One region of the Streptomyces sp. NPDC058240 genome, then DNA from elsewhere that is predicted to be linked to it. Evidence: riboswitches for the same ligand, from Rfam matches in the RefSeq annotation. Region 1 holds a riboswitch; the other holds the start of a gene.

Region 1 (7,644 bases):
CGAACTCGGGCCAGGTGATCGACTCCATCTCGGTGGTCGCGTTCAGCTTCATGGTGCAGGAGCCGAGCGGGATCATGCCGCGGTCCAGCGCGTAGTCGCGGTCGGCGAGCTTGCGCAGGTAGCGCAGCATCGCGGTCTCGGAACGGTGCTGGTGGAAGACCGGGTGGGTGAGGATCTCGTCGGTGCGCAGCAGACCCTCGGGCAGCACGTCGGCAGCGCTGGCGTCCAGCTCCTCGATGTCCCCGTCGGCGCCGAAGGCGGCCCAGACGGCGGCGACCTGCGTACGCGTGGTGGTCTCGTCGCAGGCGAGGGAGACCAGGTCGGCGTCGACGAGCCGCAGGTTGACCCCGCGCTCGCGGGCATCCGCGACGATGTCGGCGGCCTTCCCCGGGACGCGCACGGTGAGGGTGTCGAAGTGGGCGCCGGTCACGACGTCGATACCGGAGGCGCGCAGGCCCTCGGCCAGGATCGTCGCGTAGCGGTGGGTGCGCCGGGCGATCGTCCGCAGCCCGTCCGGGCCGTGGTAGACGGCGTACATTCCGGCCATGACGGCGAGGAGCACCTGGGCGGTACAGATGTTGCTGGTGGCCTTTTCGCGGCGGATGTGCTGCTCGCGGGTCTGCAGGGCCAGCCGGTAGGCCTTGTTGCCGTCCGCGTCGACGGAGACTCCGACGAGACGGCCGGGAAGGCTGCGGGCGAACTTCTCGCGTACGGCCATGAAGCCGGCGTGCGGTCCGCCGAAGCCCATCGGCACACCGAAGCGCTGCGTGGTGCCGACCGCGATGTCCGCACCCAGGTCACCGGGCGAGGTGAGCAGGGTGAGGGCCAGCAGGTCGGCGGCGACCGTGACGATCGCACCCAGTTCGTGGGCCTGCTCGATGACGGGTTCGATGTTCCGCACCGCCCCGGACGCGCCCGGGTACTGCACCAGGACGCCGAAGACACCGCGCTCGGCGATCTCCGCCGGGATGCCGTCGGACAGGTCGGCGACGACGACCTCGACACCGGTCGGCTCGGCGCGGGTCTCGATGACCGCGATCGTCTGCGGCAGGGTGTCGGTGTCGACGAGGAAGACGCCGTCCTTGACCTTGCCGACGCGCCGGGAGAGGGCCATGGCCTCGGCGGCCGCGGTGCCCTCGTCGAGCAGGGAGGCGCCGGAGGTGGGCAGCCCGGTCAGCTCGGCGACCATCGTCTGGAAGTTGAGGAGCGCCTCCAGGCGGCCCTGCGAGATCTCCGGCTGGTACGGCGTGTAGGCCGTGTACCAGGCGGGGTTCTCCATGACATTGCGCAGGATCACCGGCGGGGTGAAGGTGCCGTAGTAGCCGAGTCCGATCATCGGGGCCAGCACCTGGTTGCGGTCCGCGAGGGCGCGCAACTCGGCGAGGACCTCGGCCTCGGTACGCGCGGTCGGCAGCCCGAGTGCCTCCGTGCTCTTGATGACGTCGGGCACGGCGGCCGCGGTGAGCTCGTCCAGCGAGCCGTAACCGACCTGGGCGAGCATCTTCGACTGCGCCTCGGCATCGGGTCCGATGTGGCGCTGCTCGAACGGAATGCCCTGCTCCAGCTGGGAGAGCGGAGTGCGACGGGGGGTCATGGTGGAGGCCTCCTGGTCTGTCACGACCTGCGAGGGGCACCACGGCGCGGGTGCCCGAACGGCCTCCCCCTCTGTCATCTCAACCTGAGAGCTTCACCGGCACGCCCTGCGGCATACCGGTTTTCACCGTCGGTGAGGAAAGGAATCGCACCGGCACTCGGCCGCACGAAACCCGCCCTGCTTTCCAGAGTGACCTCGTCCGTGCGGTACGGGGGCCTGAGAGATTCCGGGGAGGATTTGCTCCTTCGGCGCCTCCGGATCAGCTCCGGAGGACTCTCCCGCACGGGGTCAGCAGCCATCACCAGCCTACCAGCGGGGTTCATGGCTGATTTCTCGAGTGGCCAACCACCCGGATCTGCCCTTTTGTAGTGCTTGTGGAGTAGCCGCGACCAGTGGGAGGGACCGTGCAGACCGACATCGATCCGCGCAGCCTGATCGGCCGCAAGGCGTTCGACCGCAAGGGCACCAAGATCGGGACCGTGGACGAGGTGTACCTCGACGACGCGACCGGTGTGCCCGAGTGGGCGGCCGTACGTACCGGACTCTTCAGCCGGGACGCGTTCGTCCCGCTGGAACCCAGCGAATTCGTGGAGGATTCGCTCCGCATCCCCTTCGACCGCGCGCTGATCAAGGACGCGCCCGACTTCGGCGTCGGCCGCCATCTCTCACCGGAACAGGAGCTCCAGCTCTACCGGCACTACGGTCTGGACTCCCCGCCCGAGGAGGCCGGCCCGGACAGGGACTTCGGCAGACTGGCCGGCCAGGACGAGTAGTCCACCGGGTCCCGCACCAACGGCAGCGGATCGGCCGGCCGGAGTTCCGGGTCGTCGATCCGGAACGTACGCACCCGGCCGGGCGCCGACTCGGGCTCCTCGAACCGCACGGTCACCCGGCCGACGCCGCTGCCCTGCACCCAGCCATGGCCGTATGCGTCATGGCGTACGTCGTGTCCGGCGGGCCAGCGCCGCGCGGCGCGCTGCTCGGCGGTCTCCTCGGCCTCCGCCCGGGGATCGTCCGGCGGCTCGGCCCCGTCGTCCCCGGACGGCGTCGTCTCCGCGGCCGGATCCTCGGTCGCGGCCCGCTCACCGGCGGCCTGGGCGAAGAGATCCTCCTGCGTGTAGTCGGCAAGCCCCGTCACGCCCACTCCGAGGAGCCGGACGCCTCCGGTGGTGTCCACTGCCTCCAGGAGCCGTGCGGCGGCCTCACGGACCACCGTGGGGTCGTCCGTGGGCCCCCGCAGCGTCTCGGACCGCGTGAGCGTCGAGAAGTCGTACCGACGCACCTTCAGCACCACCGTCCGCCCGGACCGCCCCGCGCCCCGCAGCCGCTGGACGCATCGGCCGGCCAGTCGCTCGACCTCCGTCCTGATCCGCACCCGGTCGTGCAGGTCGGCGTCGAAGGTGTCCTCGACCGACACCGATTTCGCGTCCCGCTCCGCGACCACCGGCCGGTCGTCGTACCCGAACGCCATGCGGTGGAGCGAGCCGCCGTGCGCCTTCCCCAGCAGGCGTACGAGCTCGTCCTCTCCCGCCTCGACCAAGTCGTCGACCGTGGTCATCCCGGCACGGCGCAGATGGTCCGCCGTCGCCGGCCCGACACCGGGGAGAATCCGCACCGACATGGGTGCGAGCAGTGCCCGCTCCGTGCCCGGTTCCATGAGCAGCAGGCCGTTCGGTTTCGCCTCCTCCGAAGCGATCTTGGCCAGCATCTTGGAACCGGCAAGCCCCACCGAGCCGGTGAGCCCGGTGACCGCCTTGATGGCCGTACGCAGCTGCTCGCCGATCTCCAGCGCCGAAGCCGTGTCGTCGGCCGTCCCGCCGGCCTCCAGGTCGACGAAGGCCTCGTCCAGGCTGAGGGGCTCCACCAGCGGGGAGAGCCGCGCGAGCAGCTCCATCACCTGGTCGCTCACCGTCCGGTACAGCTGGAAGCGGGGCACCAGATAGGCCGCGTTGGGCGCCAGCCGCCGCGCCTGCGCCATGGGCATGGCCGAGTGCACCCCGAAGCGTCGCGCCTCGTACGAGGCGGTGGCGACGACTCCGCGTGGTCCCAGTCCGCCGACCACGACCGGCTTGCCGCGCAGGCTCGGCTTCGCCGCCTGCTCGGCAGAGGCGTAGAAGGCATCCATGTCCAGATGCAGGATGGTGGGCGCGGCTCTCACATCAATCGATGCTGCCCTACGGCACTGACAATCACCGCGCCCGAACCGTCGGCCGGGTCAGCCGGCGCGGTTGCGGCGCCGCGCGAGCTCATCGGTGGGGTTGTTCCCGATGAGGGTCTCGCCCGTGTCCACCCGCTCGCCGTGCAGCTGCGAGAGAGCGGCGTCCACGTCCTGCCACACCACGCCCACCGCGATACCGAAGACCCCCTGGCCGCCCTGGAGCAGGCTGACGACCTCGTCGGGCGAGGAGCACTCGTAGACCGTCGCCCCGTCGCTCATCAGCGTCATCCGCTCAAGGTCCTGGAATCCCCGGGCCCGCAGATGCTGAACCGTGGTGCGGATGTTCTGGAGTGCCACACCCGTGTCCAGGAAGCGCTTCACGATCTTCAGCAGGACGACGTCCCGGAAGCTGTAGAGCCGCTGTGTGCCGGAGCCGTACGCCGGGCGCACGCTCGGCTCCACCAGACCCGTGCGCGCCCAGTAGTCGAGCTGCCGGTAGGTGATCCCGGCAGCCGCGCAGGCGGTCGGCCCGCGGTAGCCGATGTCGTTGGCCGATGCCACTCCGTCCCCCGCCACCGCCGCCGGTTGAACCGGTTGCATGATGGTGTGGTCGGCTGTACTCCCCTGCTGCGGATACGGCCCACCCGCTGCCGTACCGTCGCCGCTGCTTCTCACGCCGACCTCCGTCCTAGACCTGCCATCTCGAAGGTAGGCAGTCACTCGGGGTGCGTCAACGATCGCCACACTCGGCACGCCGAGTGATAATCACCCTGAGGGTGGTTTCCCGTGACTCACGAGCGGGAAAGGCTTGCCGGATGCGCTGACGGCGGCCCCGAAGAACGGTCACTGACTGTTGGTGCCGAAATCCTCCGGAGAGATCTGATCGAGGAACTCGCGGAATTTCTCCACCTCATCCTCCTGCTCGTCCGGGATGGCGATGCCGGCGTCGTCGAGCACCCCGTCACTGCCGTAGATCGGCGTTCCGGTACGCAATGCGAGCGCTATGGCGTCGGACGGCCGCGCGCTCACCTCGACCCCGCTGGCGAAGACCAGCTCCGCGTAGAAGACCCCTTCCCGGAGGTCCGTGATGCGGACCTCGGTGAGCTCCTGGCCGACGGCCTCGAGCACGTCCTTGAAGAGATCATGGGTCAGCGGCCTGGCCGGAGCCATGCCCTGCTGGGCGAAGGCGATCGCGGTCGCCTCACCAGGACCGATCCAAATGGGGAGGTACCGGTCGCCTCCCACTTCACGCAGGAGCACGATCGGTTGGTTGGAGGGCATTTCCACCCGGACACCCACAACGTCGAGCTCGTTCACACAGCAACCCTAGGACGTGCCCGGCAGGTTTGGGTAGTCGGGCACCGGCGTGATCAGTGGAGCCGGATGTGCAGAGCGCTCTGGACAAGGGCCGAATGAAGCCTCACGGACAGCTCCGCGAGCTCTTTCGCGGTGGCCTCCGCATAGGCTCTGGTCTGCGGATTCCGGTGCCGGCGCAAGGGCGCGACCACCTGCTCGATGAGCCCCACCTCGCGATCCGCGGCCGCTCGCATGGCACGCAGGTGACGCGGTTCCAGACCGAACCTGCCCAGATCCGCCACAAGCTTGGCGACTGTGACCATCTCGGCGTCGTAACCGCCCTCGGCGGTCGGAACGACCAGGCCGTACGACTCCCACTCGTCCAGGTCGCTCTCGGCGACCTCGGCGGCCGCCAGCAGCTCGGCACGGCCGATCCGGGCCGCGGTGGCCCGTCCGGGCTCCGCCTCCCAGCCGCCGCCGGTCAGGTCCCGCGGGCCGCCCCCGGACGGGAGGGCGGCCTGTTCACCACGGGCGAGGGCATCCAGATGCTCACGGATGACCTTCAGCGGGAGGTAGTGGTCCCGCTGCATGCGCAGCACCTGAGCCAGCCGCTCCACATCGGCACCACGGAACTTGCGATAGCCGGACGGGGTCCGCTGCGGCTCGACGAGCCCTTCGGCCTCCAGGAACCGAATCTTGGAGATCGTGACCTCGGGGAACTCGTCCCGCAGCCGCAGGAGCACCGTGCCGATGCTCATCGGGCCGTCATCGGCGGTGGCGGTGCCGGCCACGGCACCGCCCGTCGGTGTTCTCAGCATGGACCTTCCCTGACGGGTCAGATACCGCGCTGGCTCGCGTAGAAGACCAGCCGGTACTTGCCGATCTGTACTTCGTCGCCGTTGGACAGGGCGACGGAGTCAATGCGCTCACGGTTGACGTAGGTGCCGTTCAGGCTGCCCACGTCCCCGACCGTGAAGCTGCCGTCGGGGCTCCTGCGGAACTCCACATGCCGCCGCGACACCGTCACGTCGTCGAGGAAGATGTCGCTCTGCGGGTGGCGGCCGGCCGTGGTCAGCTCACCGTCCAGCAGGAAGCGGCTGCCGGAGTTCGGACCACGACGCACCACCAAGAGCGCCGAGCCGAGCGGAAGGGCATCGACGGCGGCCTGCGCCTCGGGCGAGAGGGACGGAACGGCCGTCTGCCCGGTGACCTCCGCCTCGTACGCCTCAAGACCGGAGATGGAGATCGTCGAGGTCGTCTCCGAGGCACGCTCGGGAACCCCACCCCTCAGCGGCGCACCGCAGTTGGAGCAGAAACGACTGGCCTCGGCGTTGCGATGTCCGCACCTCGTACAGACCGGCATGGACGAACCCTCCTGCCTGGGCGCGAACTCTCCACCCGTACGTGAGGTCGACGACTCTCCGAAACCTATGCGGCCGGGACCGGCAGGGTCAACAGACGACGCGCCGGAAGCTCCCGAATTGTCACTGTCCGTACCCGACACCTGATCACGGAAGAGCGGGCGCTCCGTGCCCTGCTCGTCCGCCTGGCCATGGCGCGGTGCGCGATGGCGGGCAGCCTCGTCTCGAGCGCTCTTGCCGAACAACTTCCCAAACAACTTCACGGGCGCTTCCCCTTGACCGAAATAGACCCGCCCGTGGGGCAGGACGAACCCTGAATGAACACACCTGCCGACCCGGACATCCTCACAACGTCCGTATCCACTCGACAGTTTCCACCACGCACCACCAATACGATGCGGCGACCCCCCGCAACCTCGCGTCCGTATCCTTCGTCCCCTCCGCGTCGGGGCCTCACTGGGACGACGACCGAGCGTAGTCAGGCTGCTTCGCCGGTCGCAAGGCGTCCACGACGATGTCGTCGGCCTGCGCGACCTGCACGGTGGCCTGCTCCTTCTCCAGCGTCTGCACCACACCGCCCGGAATGTTCAGCGCCGGCTCCAGATCCTGGGGCTTGCCGATCACCTCGAAGACGTATGGCGCGCTGATCTTATGGTCGTCGACCCTGACGTTGCCGCCGTCACCGGAGAAATATGTATTGGCGACCACACGCACTCCGTTGACCTCGATCGCCTCGGCGCCCGCCGCCCGCAGCTCCTGGAGTGCGTCGAGCAGCATGTCCGCCTTCACCCCGTCCCCGGGATCGTTGACGGTGAGCGTGATCCCGGGCCCGTGTGCCGCCACGGTGCCCGCGAGAACACCGAGTTGCCGTTCCTTCTCCACCGTCTGCTTGCGCGCCTCCTCGGCCTGGTCGGAGCTGTTCTCCAGCTCCGTGCGCTGAGCGGCCAGCCGCTGCTTCTCGTCCTCCAGGCGCTGTGTCCGGTCGTCCAGCTCGTCGAGGATCCGGACCAGATCCTCCTGCCGGGCACCCCGCAGTGCGCTGTTGTCACTGTTGGACCGCACCTGAATGGCCAGTCCGAGACCGAGAACGAACAGCAGTACCGCGACGATGAGTTGAGCCCGCGTCACCCGCGGCGGCCACAGTCCGGCGATCAGCCGCTGACGACCGGTGAGGTCATTGGCGGAGCCCGCAGTCTGCTCGCCGGCGTGCTCCGTGTCGTCGGGAAGTTCTTCGT
Region 2 (7,644 bases), on a different contig from region 1:
CCGCTCATCGTCATGCCGTAGCCGCGCTTCTTCACGACGGACGGCGAGCCGGTGATGCTGGACGCCTCGGCGCCGTCGAGCGGGTCGACCTCGACCTTGATGCCGACCTTGCCGAGCTGCTCCTGGAGCGCCTCGGCGGTGTCGACCTCGCCCGGGTTGTTGTTACGGGCGGTGAGCTTGGTGGAGAAGCCGGTCGGGTGGCCGCACTGCTTCAGCTCGTCCTTGGCCTTGGCCACGTCCGGCTTGCCCTTGCGGGCGAGGACGCCGTACGGGTCGTAGTCGCTGTGGCCCTTGATGGAGGTCGGCAGCGTGCTGTTGGCGATCTCGCCACCGGCGATCTCGCCACCGCGGGTCTGCTGGAGGCCGGCGAAGTCCGTGGCGTAGAAGACGGCCTTGCGGCAGTGGACGTCGTCCAGCGGCTTCGCCGTGTGGACGAGCGCGACGTAGCGGACGAAGGACGTCAGCATGTTGTCGACGCTGGCCTTGTGGTCCTGGACGGCGGTGACGCGGCCGGACTGGGTCATGCCGGTGCCGTTGAGGTCGACGTCGTAGTCGCCCTCCATCAGCTTCTTGTCGTTCTCCTCCAGGTTGGCGGAGATCGTCACGGTGACCTTGTCCGGGAGCGCGGCGCGGATCGGGTCGGAGGCCTTCTGCCACTTGTCGTTGCGGACGAGCACGATGTTCTTGCCCGGCTTGTACGACTCGAACTTGTACGGGCCGGCGGAGAACGGGCGCTGGGTGTACTTCGCCCCGGTGTCCTTCGACGCCTTCACGGGCGAGCCGGACGGCATGGCGAGGAACTGCTCGAAGTCACCGTTGGGCTTGGGCAGCTTGAAGATGATGGTGTTGTCGTCGGGCGTCTCGATCGTCTTGAGACCGAGCTTGTCCGCGGACTTGTCCTTGTAGGGGCCCTTGTACTCGCCCTTGGGGTCCAGCGTCTGCTTCAGGTACTGCGGGCCACCGGTGATGGTGTCCGTCGCCCAGATGCGCTCGATGCCGTACTTGACGTCCTTGGAGGTCAGCTTGGAGCCGTCCTCCCAGGTCAGGCCATCACGCAGCTTGTACGTGTAGGTCTTGCCGCCGTCCGTGATCTCACCGGGGCCGGTGGCCAGGTCACCGACCAGCTTGGTGGAACCGGCGCCCGGCTTGGTGTCGTACGAGACCAACTGGCGGGTGTAGAAGCGCATGAAGTCCCAGGCCATGCCGTAGTAGGCACGCTGGGGGTCGGCGGAGTCGAGGTCCTGCTTGCCGATCATCTTCAGCGTTCCACCCTTTTTGGTGGACGGGTTGGCGACCTTGTTGAACGCCGCGTTGAAGCCGGCGCCCTTCGACTTGCCGCCGCCTTCGCTGTCGCCGCCGCCGCACGCCGAGGTGGTCATCAGCGCCGCGACCACGAGGGCCGCACCAGCGGTGAGCCGTCGTTTCGAGGTAACTGTGGACATTTTCTCGCAACCTCCGAGATCGCGGTCCCAGGCCGTTGCTTGCCGGAGAACCATGGGAAAAGCCACCTGACGATGCGGCAGGGGCAAGTCGTGGGCTATCGGGTCCCCTTGGGGTCCAGGGCATCGCGCAGCCCGTCCCCGAAGAGGTTGAAGGCCAGCACGGTGATGAAGATCGTCACGCCGGGGAAGACCATGAACATCGGGTCGTGCTCGTACGTTTCCAGCGCGTCCCGCAGCATCCCGCCCCAGGAGGCGGTGGGCGGCCGGACACCTGCACCGAGGAAGCTGAGGGCCGCTTCGGTGAGGATGTTGGTGGGGATCATGAGCGTCGCGTAGACGGTGATCGGCGCGACCAGGTTGGGCAGCAGTTCACGGAAGAGGATGTGGGTCCGTCCGCCGCCGAGGCTGCGCGCCGCCTCCACGTACTCGCGCTCGCGCAGGGAGAGCGTCTGACCCCGGACGATGCGTCCCACGTACGGCCAGCCGAAGAAGCCGATGACGGCGACGAGTACGGCGATGCGTACGCCGCTGCCGGTCAGGCCGAGCAGATCGTCGGGCAGGACCGAGACCAGGGAGATGATGAAGAGGAGCTGCGGGAAGGACAGCAGCACGTCCATGACCCGGCTGATCACCGCGTCCACCCAGCCGCCGAAGTATCCGGCGATGATCCCGAAGAGGGTGCCGAGGGCGACGGCGACCAGGGCCGCCAGGAAGGCCACGAGCAGCGAGATCCGGGCGCCGTAGACGATCCGGCTGAAGATGTCGCGGCCCTTGTTGGGCTCGACGCCGAAGAGGTAGTCGCCGCTCACGCCACCGAGGTCGCCCGTGGGGAGATTGGTCAGCGGGTCGAGCATGTCCTGGTGGAAATCGTTCGGCGGATGCCCCAGCAGGCCGACGATGAGTGGCGCGAAGACCGCCACCACGATCAGGACGAGGACAACGATGCCACCCGTCAGAGCGACCTTGTCCTGCTTGAGGCGGTTCCAGGCGATCTGCTTGAGGGAGCGCCCCTCGACCTTCTTCACCCCGGAGTCGACTGCGGGACCGCCGGCCGCGATCGGATCCGCTTCCGTGGTCGGCTCGTGCAGTGGTGCCGTCATCGTGGCAAGGACCCCTCTCAACCGGCGGTGGCCGGGCCGAACTGGCCGCTGTGGCGGCACGATCAGTCAGTCGTACGCAGAGGCGGCAAGACGCCCTTGCTGCGGGAGTCTTCATTGCCGTCACTACAGGTAGCCATACCGACAGGCGAATGGATGCCTAACCGTGATGCGGTCCTGGGTGTTCCGTTATCCGGACGGAAGTGAACGCCCCCCGAACACAGGTCAGTTGAGGTGGAAGGGGGCACGCGCGCAGATTCGCGACGCTTTCACCACCAGACATACCCAGCACGGAAATCTCGGACACATGTGGCCGGTTACGGCACGGGGCAGGTGAACGCGCGCCGACATTCGGGGAGTTGATGACTTATGGCCGCGTTAGGGAATTCCGGAACGCACACCCGCATTCCGGACTCCGGGGGGCGAACAGTCCCGGAAGGGTCAGTACGCGCCCTGCGGCGGGTAGCCGTAGCCCGCGACGGGGGCCGCAGGGGCATGCGCCTCGCGGTCGTAGAACGGGCGGGCGTTGGCGCGCAGCCACATCGCGACCGGGTCGTACTCGTCGGACATCGCGACGGTGGAGACGGGCAGCCCGTCCGGGACGGCGGAGATCGACTGCTGCATCATCGCACGCGCCGCGTCCACCGAGGGCGGGCTGGTGTCGTAGAGGTCGAGACCGATGGTGAGGTACGGGACCCCGAGCGCGGGCTGCACCCAGGCGCGGCGCAGCGAGCGGATGGCCGGGGTGTGGTGGGCGTTCTGCGTGAGCAGGGCGTAGAACTGCGGGATCTCGATGGCCGGTTCGGTGAGCCGGAGCGGGCCCGCGGGCATCCGGTCGAGACCGGTGGCGATCCGGCGCAGGTCCAGCCAGGGGATGCCGACGCCGCCGCCCGGGGCGTGCGGGTTGAGCCAGATGCCCCAGCGGTCGGGGAAGAGTGCGCGGGCGATGTCCAGGCCGCCGACCAGCTCATGGGCGCGGTTCCAGCCGCTGGCGGAGAGCTCCTGGGCGGAGGTCACACAGGGGGCGTAGCCGAGGCCGTCGACCTCCATGTTCCCGTACTGGGCGTCGGGCGAGCCCGCCTGGCCGTGCCAGAGGAGCATCCAGATCCGGCCGTTCACGAGGGCCTGCAGCAGTGCCTCGTACGCGTCGTAGCGTCCGGGCGTCACTTGGCGCAGCATGTGCTCGACCTGCCCGGCCGCCGCGGTGCCTGACGCACTCACCTGGTCCCGCCCCTCTTCGATCCACTGTGTCGGCCGGCCGCTCCCGGGCACACGGGTGCGGCATGATGCCGAGGCACCAGCCATGAAACCAGCTTATGCGCCGGTCCTGACACCGACTTGACGCCATGGGTCGAAGCGGTGCTCCACGCCGGTGCCCGCCGCGGGCGCCGCGCCGGGGCTACTGGCCCGCCCGCTGGTAGAACGGCTGGATCTTCTCCCGTATCCAGTCGCCGACCGGGTCCTGTGCCACATCGAGCAGGACGAGATTGACCACCCAGGGCACCTCGACCCGGCCCAGAGCACGGCCGAGGGCGTCCATCGGGGCATTGCGCCCCGCGCCTTCCCAGGTGGAGAACTCGACGCCGATGAAGAGGACGGGGTCGCCGCCCTCGATGCTGGCCAGCGCCCGGCGGGCGGAGAGCACGACACCGCTCTCCTCGAACTCCCCGGCCGCCGCGGCGAGGAAGTCGACGGGCTCCTCCCTCCAGTCCGGTTCGTACAGCCGGACCCTGCCGCCGCTGGCCGGCCCGTCCAGCGGGGTGCGTCCGGCCCGGCAGAGCTCGGCCACGGCGGGGGGCGGCAGCGGCATCCCGACCGCGCCGCCCGGGTTCACGGCCATGCCGAGCTGCGGCGGCAGCCCTCGGGCGAAGTCGCGGGCGGGCGCGACGGTGAAGGACATCTGGGTACCGACGCAGGTGAGGAACTGCTGTTCGGAGCTGAACACGGGGACGTACGGAGCGCCCTCGATCTCCATCGTCGGCAGGTCCAGGTCCGCCGAGTCGGGTCCGCCGCCATTGGGCAGGGGCACCCAGACATGGCTGCGTCCGAGCACCTCGACGAGCCGTCCGCCCGCCTCCGGGATGCCCACCGAGGCCATCAGCACTTCTTCGAGCTCATTGGCCGGCCATCCGCCCTGCGGATGGGACTGGACCTGTGCCGGAACGTCCACTGCTTCCCCTTCTCGCCCAAGCTTTCCGGCAGAAGATTAACGCCCGCCCCGACGGCTGCCCCGGCCCCGGCTACCCGGCCCCGAGCCGCCCGTCCGCGAAGGTGATCCGGCCGAGCCTCCCCGCCGCCTCCCGGTCCAGCAGCACCGCCGAGGCGCAGCCGGGCGGCAGCAGGCCCGTCTCGGCCGCCCTCAGCAGCCTGCCCACCGCCCTGCGGTGCCGGGCGAAGGCGTATCCCGATACGCCGCGTCCGCGCTCGCGCTGGCCCTCCCTGGCCGTCTGCGGCGTGACGTCGAGCAGAACGAGGTGCAGGACCCGGCCCCGGCGCCGCGCGTCACGGGCCAGCCAGCCGCGCACCCATGCCTGTGTTCCGCAGTCGTGGACGACGGCGGACTCCCCGGAACGCAGCACCCGCCAGAGCCCCCAGTAGTGGGCGGCGCGGACGAGCGGGCGGTAGAGGGCGTAGGGAAGTAAGCGGGGCATGACCCGCGCCCAGCGGTCACGGGTGTCCTGGGAGTCGATGGCGTGGGCCGTCGTCACCGCCCGCCGGATGAGCGTCGACTTGCCGCTGCCGGGCAGCCCGGAGACCACCACCACGTCACCGGCCGCGAAGCGCAGGCCGCGCGGGCTGCGCCCGGACCGCTCCCGGAGATCCCGCACGACGGGCGCGTGCGCGCCTGGCGCCTCCCTCACCGGAGCCCCCGGCTGTGCGGGCATCGCGCCGTGCGCGACCCCCGCGGTCGTCGCGTACCGCTGCAACGTCATCGCCCTCCCCCTGTCGGCTCACCCCACGTATGCCCCTGAAGTGTAAAGAAAAGGTAATGCGGCACAACCGTCCACGCCGCTGATTTCCGGTGGGGGACCGAGGCCCCACTCCGGCGCGATGCGTGCGATGATGACCCGGCCAACTGCATAAAGGCCGTTCGAATCCGCGCGGGAGAGTTCCGGTCACTGCATGTGCCGGGCGCCGAAGGAGCAAGTTCCTCCCTTGAATCTCTCAGGCCCCGTACCGCGTGGATGAGGCAGATCTGAAAAGCGGGCCGCTGCGCGGCTCCACCCAAGGTGCAAGCCGAACCCTTCCGGGGCTCTCGGCGAACCTCTCAGGTTCCGATGACAGATGGGGAGGGATCGTCCTCGTCGTCATGCCCTGGGAGCCATATCCATGAGCACCGCCCCCCGTCTCACCGCCCTCGATGCCCTGCATCGCTCGCTGGGCGCCACGATGACCGACTTCGCGGGCTGGGACATGCCGCTGCGCTACGCCAGTGAGCGCGACGAGCACAACGCCGTGCGCACGAAGGCCGGCCTCTTCGACCTCTCGCACATGGGCGAGATCACCGTCACCGGCCCCGGGGCCGTGGCGCTCCTGAACTTCGCGCTGGTCGGCAACATCGGCACCGTCTCCGTGGGCCGCGCGCGCTACACCATGATCTGCGCCGAGGACGGCGGCATCCTGGACGACCTGATCGTCTACCGGCTCGGCGAGACGGAGTACATGGTCGTCGCCAACGCGGGCAACGCCCAGATCGTGCTGGACGCGCTGACCGCGCGGGCCGAGGGCTTCGACGCCGAGGTCCGCGACGACCGCGACGCGTACGCGCTGCTCGCCGTCCAGGGTCCCGAGTCCCCCGCGATCCTCGCCGCCGTCACCGACGCCGACCTGGACGGCCTGAAGTACTACGCCGGACTGCCCGGCACGGTCGCCGGGGTCCCCGCGCTGATCGCCCGTACCGGCTACACCGGTGAGGACGGCTTCGAGCTGTTCGTCGCCCCCGTCCACGCCGAGCAGCTGTGGAAGGCGCTGACCGAGGCGGGCGCCTCCCGGGGCCTGATCCCGTGCGGGCTCTCCTGCCGCGACACGCTGCGCCTGGAGGCGGGCATGCCGCTGTACGGACACGAGCTGACCACGGCACTGACCCCGTTCGACGCCGGTCTCGGCCGGGTCGTGAAGTTCGAGAAGGAGGGCGACTTCGTCGGCCGCAAGGCCCTTGAGGCCGCCGCCGAGCGTGCCGAGACCGCTCCGCCGCGCAAGCTGGTCGGGCTGGTCGCCGAGGGCCGCCGGGTGCCGCGCGCCGGCTTCTCCGTCGTCGCCGTGGGCGGGACCGGCGCCGAGGTCATCGGCGAGGTCACCTCGGGCGCCCCGTCGCCCACTCTGGGCAAGCCGATCGCCATGGCGTACGTGGACGCCGCGCACGCCACGCCCGGCACCGCAGGCGTCGGGGTGGACATCCGGGGCACCCACGAGCCGTACGAGGTCGTGGCGCTGCCGTTCTACAAGCGCCAGAAGTGACGTCGGCGCCCCCGAAGAAGTGACGCAGTCGCGTCTCACACCGTAAGACCACCGTTCATCAGCACTCCCCCGCGTACAGGAGAATTCAGGTCATGAGCAACCCCCAGCAGCTGCGTTACAGCAAGGAGCACGAGTGGCTGTCGGCCGTCGAGGACGGTGTGGCCACGATCGGTATCACCGAGTACGCGGCCAACGCGCTCGGCGACGTCGTCTACGCCCAGCTCCCCGAGGTCGGTGACACGGTGACCGCGGGCGAGACCTGTGGCGAGCTGGAGTCGACCAAGTCGGTGAGCGACCTGTACTCGCCGGTGACCGGAGAGGTCACCGCGGCGAACCAGGACGTCGTGGACGACCCGTCGCTGGTGAACTCCGCTCCCTTCGAGGGCGGCTGGCTGTTCAAGGTACGTATGGCGGAGGAGCCGAAGGACCTGCTCTCCGCCGACGAGTACACCGAGTTCTCCGGCAACTAAAGACCCAAAGGGACCACCTGATGTCGCTTCTCAACTCCTCCCTCCACGAGCTGGACCCGGACGTCGCCGCCGCTGTCGACGCCGAGCTCCACCGCCAGCAGTCCACCCTCGAAATGATCGCCTCGGAGAACTTCGCTCCGGTCGCGGTCATGGAGGCTCAGGGCTCCGTCCTCACCA

Evidence for each region. Region 1 has a riboswitch for glycine ahead of gcvP (aminomethyl-transferring glycine dehydrogenase). Riboswitches for the same ligand answer to the same signal wherever they lie in the genome.
Region 2: linked by a shared signal. The riboswitch ahead of gcvT (glycine cleavage system aminomethyltransferase GcvT) and the one ahead of gcvP (aminomethyl-transferring glycine dehydrogenase) in region 1 are both predicted to bind glycine.

What each region holds. Positions count from the first base shown of each region.
Region 1 is NZ_JBHVWT010000058.1:16,571-24,214, forward strand. It holds gene gcvP (aminomethyl-transferring glycine dehydrogenase) at 1-1,594, opposite strand, end outside; glycine riboswitch at 1,789-1,885, opposite strand; gene ACFVX4_RS37360 (PRC-barrel domain-containing protein) at 1,999-2,367, shown strand; gene ACFVX4_RS37365 (DNA polymerase IV) at 2,292-3,752, opposite strand; gene ACFVX4_RS37370 (MerR family transcriptional regulator) at 3,810-4,427, opposite strand; gene ACFVX4_RS37375 (bifunctional nuclease family protein) at 4,596-5,069, opposite strand; gene ACFVX4_RS37380 (MerR family transcriptional regulator) at 5,123-5,866, opposite strand; gene ACFVX4_RS37385 (FHA domain-containing protein) at 5,884-6,672, opposite strand; gene ACFVX4_RS37390 (DUF881 domain-containing protein) at 6,863-7,644, opposite strand, start outside.
Region 2 is NZ_JBHVWT010000030.1:9,829-17,472, reverse strand. It holds gene ACFVX4_RS30880 (ABC transporter substrate-binding protein) at 1-1,442, opposite strand, end outside; gene ACFVX4_RS30875 (ABC transporter permease) at 1,538-2,542, opposite strand; gene ACFVX4_RS30870 (enhanced serine sensitivity protein SseB C-terminal domain-containing protein) at 2,981-3,760, opposite strand; gene ACFVX4_RS30865 (enhanced serine sensitivity protein SseB) at 3,939-4,709, opposite strand; gene ACFVX4_RS30860 (AAA family ATPase) at 4,780-5,472, opposite strand; glycine riboswitch at 5,632-5,729, shown strand; gene gcvT (glycine cleavage system aminomethyltransferase GcvT) at 5,870-6,997, shown strand; gene gcvH (glycine cleavage system protein GcvH) at 7,090-7,467, shown strand; gene glyA (serine hydroxymethyltransferase) at 7,488-7,644, shown strand, end outside.